2 regions of the Halomonas sp. V046 genome follow, and region 1 is predicted to be linked to the other one. Evidence: riboswitches for the same ligand, from Rfam matches in the RefSeq annotation. Region 1 holds a riboswitch; the other holds the start of a gene.
What was found. A riboswitch is a leader RNA that binds a small molecule or an ion and turns the genes downstream of it on or off. The one in region 1 is predicted to bind thiamine pyrophosphate.
Positions count from the first base shown of each region.

Region 2: linked by a shared signal. The riboswitch ahead of thiM (hydroxyethylthiazole kinase) and the one ahead of ACUN9Y_RS08930 (sodium:solute symporter family transporter) in region 1 are both predicted to bind thiamine pyrophosphate.

Region 1 is NZ_JBQXYF010000005.1:303,655-307,711, forward strand. Features, by position in the region: gene ACUN9Y_RS08925 (hypothetical protein) at 348-1,013, shown strand; gene ACUN9Y_RS08930 (sodium:solute symporter family transporter) at 1,169-2,554, opposite strand; TPP riboswitch at 2,545-2,646, opposite strand; gene ACUN9Y_RS08935 (GGDEF domain-containing protein) at 2,884-4,057, shown strand, end outside.
Region 2 is NZ_JBQXYF010000010.1:36,994-41,050, forward strand. Features, by position in the region: gene ACUN9Y_RS14555 (C40 family peptidase) at 1-14, shown strand, start outside; gene ACUN9Y_RS14560 (peroxiredoxin) at 244-882, shown strand; gene ACUN9Y_RS14565 (hypothetical protein) at 1,620-1,943, shown strand; TPP riboswitch at 2,002-2,113, shown strand; gene thiM (hydroxyethylthiazole kinase) at 2,148-2,966, shown strand; gene thiE (thiamine phosphate synthase) at 2,956-3,642, shown strand; gene ACUN9Y_RS14580 (cytochrome b/b6 domain-containing protein) at 3,713-4,057, opposite strand, start outside.

The DNA.
Region 1 (4,057 bases):
CGAGGCACCCCCAGACAGCCTGGCGCCATCGCTCCCAAGCGCCTGGGGTGTACGGAATGCGCCTGAAGACAGCGCCTGAAGAGAAGACAGCGCTGGAAGAAGGCGCCTGGAGCCCTTCCCCCCGCCGCCGAGCCCCCTTCACAGTACAATCTCCCGCATTCGACCTCACTTTTAGAACGACTCGCCGATCCTGGAATCCAATGCTGGAACCTGTCGCCGGTCCCCATCGACGGCAGGACGTTTACCCCGACGTCACAACCGTCGTTGCCTCGGCTGTCGGCAGCTGACGGCTCTCGACAGCGAACGATTTTCGACATTAAAAAGTTTTCGACAACAAGGAGTCTGTCATGCGCTACTTCACCGCCGCCATGCTGATGGCACTTGCCCTGCCCGTACTGGCCGATGGCCAGGCGACCCTAGTAGATGGCGAGGGCGCCGCAGACAGTGCGGTTCAGGCGCGCTGGGCAGGCGACCAGCTGCGGGTCGACTTCCCTCGCCACGCCGCCAAGGGCTACTTGCTGATGCGCGATGGCAAGGGCTACGTGATCACCAACATCAGCGGCCAGACCGTGGTTCTCGGCATTCGCGATGTTCAGTCCATCGCCGGCCAGCTCGGCGGCCAGGGCGCCACGGGCCTGGCCAGCTACCAGGCACGCAGCGTGAACTCGCTGACCGCCAGCGGCGAGCACGAAACCGTGGCCGGCGTGGAAGGCGATGTGTACGTGCTGGACTGGGTCAACCAGGACGGCGAGGCGCGCCAGGACCGGCTGGTCCTCACCGAGGATCCGCGGGCCCGGGAGCTCATGACGGTCTTCGATCGCTATCAGCAGACGCTGACCGGCAATCGTGACCCCGTCGCGGCGCTGATCAAGGAGCGTGGCCTCGGTATCCTGCGCTTTTCCGATCGCTTCCAGGTCTCATCGCTGTCCAGCGTCACGCCCCCGGCCGCCGCCTTCGCCTTGCCGGACCAGAACACCGGCCTGCAGAACCTGCTCAAGTCGGTCATTCAGTGACCTCTATCGGCTACCTGCTGCACCGCCTGCTTCGCCGTCGCGTTGTGACGGTGAAGCAGGCGGTTTCCGCCGCCGTGGTTCAAGCCCCGGCTGCAACACGACCGCCCCGCGGCCGCCAGCGAACGAGGCGGGTCCACGCCACGGTGCCAGCAAGGTCAGGCGAGCTGACGAGGGCCTCCTGCGACAAGCGCCAGCGCAACACTGACCAGGGAGGAAATCACCAGCGCCCAGAGAAACGGCGCCAGAGTCGGTACACCGTTGGGGAAACTGGCGGCCAGCAGACCCGCCTGAAGGCTGCCGCCGGCGAGCCAGCCGGGCACCAGGGTCGCGATCAACCCCGCGACGCCACCACCAATGGCGGCCAAGGGGCGCATTCTAGACCACAGGCCGAGCATCACCGGCACCACGATGGCCGCGCAGAGCAGATCAGCGATCAAGAACAAGCGCAGCACTGACAGCCCCTGCAGGGCGATGAGCACGACCGGGACCATCAAGACCACGGTGATCCAGCGGGCTTCTCTCAGGGAGCGCTGGCGCCCTCCTCCTGCGGCACTTGCCAGCGACGCCAAGGCGTTCTGCAGGGTATCGACACTCGAGGCCACCAGCGTGACCGCCAGTACCAGGGCCGGTAGCGCGAGCCAGGCTGGCGCATCGGCAAGCAGTGCAAAGAACGGAATCGGCGGCTGCCCCAAGGCCACACCGCTGGCCGCCGCGAGCATGCCGAGGCCGCCGACCACGGCCACGACGATCACGGTCAAGCCACCCCCAAGCCAGGCCCCGCGCACCAGGGCCGTGTCGTCTCTGGCGGCCCAGACCCGCTGCCAGTAGCCCTGGTGAAACAGGTTGGCTGCGGTCACCGCAATGATCAGAGTCAGCGCCACGGATAGCGCGTCGCCTGTCGGCAGCGACGGCAAGGCGGACAACGGCGGCAGGCTCGGCAGCCGGCTCAACGTGACCCCAGCCACCAGCACCAGCAAGGCCATCAACAGCCACGCCTGCCAGCGGTCCGTGGCAAGACTCGCGCGCAGGCCGCCGGCGGCGGTATAGACGAGGGTAGTGACCGCGACGGCAAGGATCACCCACTGACCCGAGCCACCGGACAACAGGCCGGTAATCGCGCCGATGGCGGTCAACTCGGCGGCCAGAAAGCAGCCCATGTAAAGTACCGACACCAACGCCACCGCCCGCTGGACCAGGCTGCCGTGGCAGTGCTGAGCGAACTCACCGATGCTGCGCCCCTCGGGCAGGCGGCGCCGGATGGCGGGCCCGAACAACCCCAGCACGATAAACGGTAACGCCGAGCCGAGGGCGTAGCCTGCCACCGCCAAGGGGCCGACGAAGGCGCCGATCTCGGGCGGGGCGAAGAGGATCCACGCGCCCATGCCCGAAGCAAGAAAGGACAGCCCCAGCGCCATTCCCGACTGGGAGTTCCGCGCGGTGACATAGTCATCGAGACGCTCGTCCCGGCGACGAGCCTTGAGGCCCAGCAGGGTGAAGCAGGCTAGCGCCGCGGCAATCGCGGCGATCGTGATCGTCGACATGGTCGCTCTTCCTCCGCCGGTATCAACCGGATCAGGTTCCAGGGTCAGCAACGCGCTTTCTCAGTCCAATGAGGACTCCCCTGGCGACAGGTAACAAATTGTTAATATCGAGTTACACTGCGTATCAATGCACTAAATATCGTCTTAGCGTGGAATGTCCGTGGGCGGACAGCTTGTTACGGCACTACCCAGTCGTGCAAATACCACAGAACCACGATATACGTAATGATCAAGAAAAATCATCCCGATTCTTGATCCAGAACAACCGGGGCACATCATGCCAGTGATGGTCGGCTGAGCGCCATCCCCATTTGACTGTGAGAAGCGCCATGAGACCCATCGATAAATCCCTGCTGGAACAAATGCATATCAGCGAGGTCGAGATCAAGCGTCGCAAGGAATTTCTCAACCTCGGTGACGCTGACCTCGCGGATCTCGCGGCGCTCAAACCCATCATCAATGAGCATATCGAAATCATCGTCGAGGAATTTTACGAGCGTCAGACGGAAATCGACGAAATCAGCCTGCTGATCGGCGATTCGGAAACGCTGCAGCGGCTGCGCTCCGCCCAACGCCAGTACGTGCTCGACCTCTTCACCGGCTACTACGACACCGAATACGTCAATAGTCGTCTGCGTATTGGCCTGGTCCACAAGCGCATCGGCGTGGAGCCTAAGCTGTTCCTGTCGGCGATGTGCACCCTCAAGACGATTCTGTTTCGCGTCATCGACGAGAATCTCGGCCATAACAAAACCATCAACGACGTCAAGAGCAACGACGTCAAGAGCAACGACGTCAAGAGCAGCCTCGACAAGCTCATGTACTTCGATATCACCTTGGTGTTCGACACTTACATCGACACCCTGCTCAACGAGGTGCACAGCGCCAAGCGGCGGATGGAGCTCTATGCCCGCAACCTCGAAGAGAAGACCAAGGAACTTGCGACCTACGCCGAGAAGGACCCCCTGACCGGTCTGTTCAACAAGCGCGGGATGAGCCAGGCGCTGAACAGAGAGATTCGCATGGCCGAGCGCCGCCACTCGCTGCTGAGCCTGATCTACTGTGATATCGACAACTTCAAGACCATCAACGATACCTTCGGCCACCACAAGGGCGACGAGATTCTGGTCACCTTCGGCGAAGTGATGCAGGAGACGGTACGCAACAGCGATATCTGCTGTCGCCTCGGCGGCGATGAGTTCTGCTGCATTCTGCCCGACTGCGACGTCAAGAGCGCCCGCATGATCGGATCCAAGGTGGAGCTTGCCTTCCAGACCCGCTATCCGGATTTCTCGATCAGCGTGGGCGTCGCCGAGACCGGCGAGCGAGAGTACCTCGACGAAGAAGCGCTACTCCGGGCAGCCGACACCATGATGTATCGCAACAAGGAAGACCGTAAACAGCGCGAGTCCGGTGCCTTGGCGACGCCCCCCGCCGATGTACACCCCGGCACCGACCATCATGCCTCGGGCTCACCCCCGGCGGCAGAAAAACCCGACCCGA
Region 2 (4,057 bases), on a different contig from region 1:
CTCCCGCGCCTTAAGGCATCGCCGAGGACGACACGGCGCTGACGGCAGGTGGCCGCGCCTCGCCCGCCCTTGATGACCGGCGTCCACACCCGCGTCAAGGTGACGACCTGCCGTCGGGGCCACTGTGCACTAAGCTTCATCTGAGTTCCCCCAAAGGCTTGGGGTAGTGCCCATGAACATGCCAAGCTGGGCGCACTCCCACTTGGTCACTGCACTTCGGCAAACCACCCACAGGAGGCTGACATGACTCTGCGACTCGGCGACACCGCCCCGGATTTCACCCAGGAAAGCACCGCCGGCACCATCCAGTTCCACGACTGGGCCGGCGACAGCTGGGTGATCCTGTTCTCCCACCCCAAGGACTTCACGCCGGTATGCACTACTGAGCTCGGCGAGGTATCGCGCCTGAAAGGCGAGTTCGACAAGCGCAACACCAAGGCCATCGGCCTGTCGGTCGATCCTATCGAGGACCACCACGCCTGGGCCGGCGACATCGAAGACACCCAGGGCCATGGACTCAACTTCCCGCTGCTGGCGGACCATGATCGCAAGGTCAGTGACCTCTACGACATGATCCATCCCAACGCCAACGACACCCTGACGGTGCGCAGCGTCTTCATCATCGACCCCAACAAGAAGGTCCGCCTGACGCTGACCTATCCGGCCAGTACCGGCCGCAACTTCGACGAGATACTGCGCGTGCTGGATAGCCTGCAGCTGACCGATGGCTACAAGGTGGCCACGCCGGTCAACTGGACGCCGGGCCAGCGCTGCATCATCGTGCCGGCGGTCAGCAACGACGAGGCCAGCAAGCTATTCCCCGAGGGCTGGGACGAACAGCGACCCTATCTGCGCTACGTCAAGCAACCCGGCAAGTCCTGATCTCAGGCCACCTGCCTACCCGGTACACGCGGCCGCCCACTGGCGGCCGCGTGCGTTGTTGAGCAGGGCCGCTGCCCGATCGCGAGCCTTAGCCTATAGCGGAACAATGGGGGGCTGGCATGTCACGCGCTCGCCGCACCCGATATCATCCCACTCGCTGTCTCATCCCCTCTTGCCAGGAGCGCCCCTTGCCCTCCAGATGATGACACCTTGTTGCCGGGTTGGCGGCCCTCGCCCTGAGCACCTCGGCCTAAGCGCCTCGGCCCAGGAGACGACGCGCCTCGAGGTCGGCTATATGCCGAGAGCCTGGCTCGGGCCCGGCGCTACCTGCTCAATCTGCCCAACCTGCCCAACCTGAAGGCAGCACGACCGCGTGCCAGCGCCATCATCGTGGCCAATGGCACGGCGAACGCGGCGGCCCTGAAGACACCCGACGCCACCGATAACGCCCTACGCCTGTGCCGGAATTCGCCGAAGGCGCAAGGCCTCGTAACGACAGAGGACTCACCGAGGTCGACGCCTCGGAGGTCACCCTGGCCAAAAACCAGGCCGCTGGCTGGGCCTATGTTCGCGCCTGATGCCAGCCCCTGGGCCCCCCCCACCGGCACCACGCAAGTGAACGGCTGTCGCGCCACCCTGTCACAATTTCGACATCGAACGTTAAGCGCGCGTTAAGGCATAGCGTGTAAGGTGTCATGGGTCCCCTTTCCCTGACCGTCTTCGGAGTCGATCTTGCCATGTCGCCCCTCGCTTTCGATATTCGTCCTCGCCCCCTCGCCCTGCGCCTGTCTGCCGGGGGGCTCGCCCTGTCCGGCGCCGCATTGCTCACCGGCATCGCCCTGATGGCCTGCTGGTCCACCTGCAGCGTCCCGCTAGGGCTGTTGAGCCTGGCACTGGGCAGCATGGCCCTGTGGCACGATGACGGCGATGGGAGCGCCAAGGACGTCGATGACGACCTCGATCTCGACCAAGGCCAGGACAGCGCCCCCCTTGGCACCACGCTGCGTCACCTGACCCTGGCCTCCCTGGGTACCCTGGTGGCATTGCAGTTGCTGGGGTAATCGGCTTTACAGCTCGCTCTCGAGTGGTGATAGTAGGCGCTTGGCAACCACTGCCACTTGTCCACGACAGGGGCGCCGCGTGCATGGCTCAGGCCGTCGTGCGCGGCTGAGAGGCACCCTTGGAACCTGACCCGGATCATACCGGCGGAGGGAGTCGCGGCGGCCGTCCGCGCCGTCCCGGCGCGCCTCCGCCTGGAGGCGAGCATGACAGCTTCTCTCACCGGCGCCGAGCTTGGCGCTCGCCTGACGCGAATGCGCCAGGCCACACCACTGATACACCACATCACCAACTACGTCGCCATGAACAGTGCCGCCAACGTGCTGCTGGCCCTTGGCGCCTCACCGGCGATGGTCCATGCCAGGCAAGAGGCCGCCGAGTTCGCGTCCCTGGCCGATGCGCTCAGCGTCAATATCGGCACGCTGTCGCCGGCCTGGGTCGAGGCCATGGTCGAGGCGGCCACCAGCGCCCGGGCCCACGCCAAACCCTGGGTCCTCGACCCCGTCGCCGTCGGGGCTACCGCCTATCGCCGCGAGGTAGCCGGCCGCCTGCTCGCCTGCCGGCCCACGGTCATTCGTGGCAACGCCTCGGAAATCATCGCGCTGCACGGCGCCAGCACCGGCGGGCGCGGCGTGGATTCCACTGTGGCCAGCGACGAGGCCCTCGCGGCTGCCGTCGCCCTGGCCCGTAACGCCAACGCGGTGGTGGCGGTGACCGGCGAAGTCGATCTGGTCACCGATGGCCAGCGCCTGGCTCGGGTGTCCGGCGGCCATGCGCTGATGCCGCGGGTGACGACACTCGGCTGCGCGCTGAGCGGCGTGGTCGCCGCCTTCGTCGCCAGCGGCGCCGATGCCTTCGAAGACTGCATCGGCGCACTCGCCTGCTATGGCGAGGCCGGACGCCGCGCCGGCCGTGACGCCCATGGGCCTGGCAGCTTCGCCAGCGCCTTTCTCGATGAACTCTATCGAATCGACGCCGACGCCCTGATCGGCCTAGCCCCGCTGGAGATAGCGCATGTCCCTTGAATCTCGCCCCTGCCCCCTGGAGAGCGGCTTCCACCCTGACCAGCTCGCCGTCTACCTGGTCACCGACCCGCACCTTTGCGCGGCGCACGGCCTGGTGAAAACCGTCGAGGCCGCCGTTCGCGGCGGCGTGACCCTCGTCCAACTGCGCGACAAGCACGCCGACGACGCCACCTTGATCGACCAGGCCCGGCAGCTCAAGGCCGCGCTGGCAGGTAGCGGCGTCCCCCTGATCATCAATGACCGGGTGGCGGTGGCGCAGGCCGCAGGCGCCGACGGTGTGCACCTCGGCCAAGGCGATAGCGAGGTGGCCGAAGCGCGCCGCCTGCTGGGGCCGGGCGCCATCATCGGCCTGTCGGTCCAGAACCCGGCGCAGCTCGCCACCCTCGACGTAGAAGCGCTGGACTACCTCGGCCTGGGACCGGTGTTCGCCACCGCCACCAAGGGCGACCACGCCGAGCCTCTCGGCTTCGGGGGACTGGCCACGCTGACGGCGGCGAGCCCGCTGCCTAGCGTTGCCATCGGTGGGCTCAAGGCGGCCCATGCCGCGGCCACCAGAGCCGCCGGCGCCAACGGACTCGCCGTGGTCTCGGCGATATGCGGCCAGAGTGACCCTGAAACGGCCAGCCAGACGATCGTTGCCGCCTGGCGGCTGAGGACGCCTGAGACCGACGCCTGAGACCACCCGCTGACGCCTATTTCGCACCCGCCTCGGTGCCGCAGGCCGGGCGGGGCAATGCTTCTACGCACTAGTCGTCGACGCGGCGGCGACCATGAATCATGGCGGCGATCAGGTTGTCCTTGCGCCGACGCCCCTCCTTGATCGCGCCAAGCACGTGCAATGGAATCAGGCAGAGTATCGCCGTTGCCAGGCCTTCGTGGAGCTCTTCCATCCATTTCAATTCGTGAAAATGCTCGGTGTGCACCATCAGCATGCCCGTGGTACCCAGCGCCAGCATCAGGGCGAGCAGCAGCACCATCATCGCCGCCCCCAGGGGCGTGTGGGTGATGCGCCGGGCATCAGGCGCAGCGCCGCCGAAAGCCGCACGCAGGCGCCTCGGCGTCGGCCAGAAACTCGTCCAGCGCGCCGACCA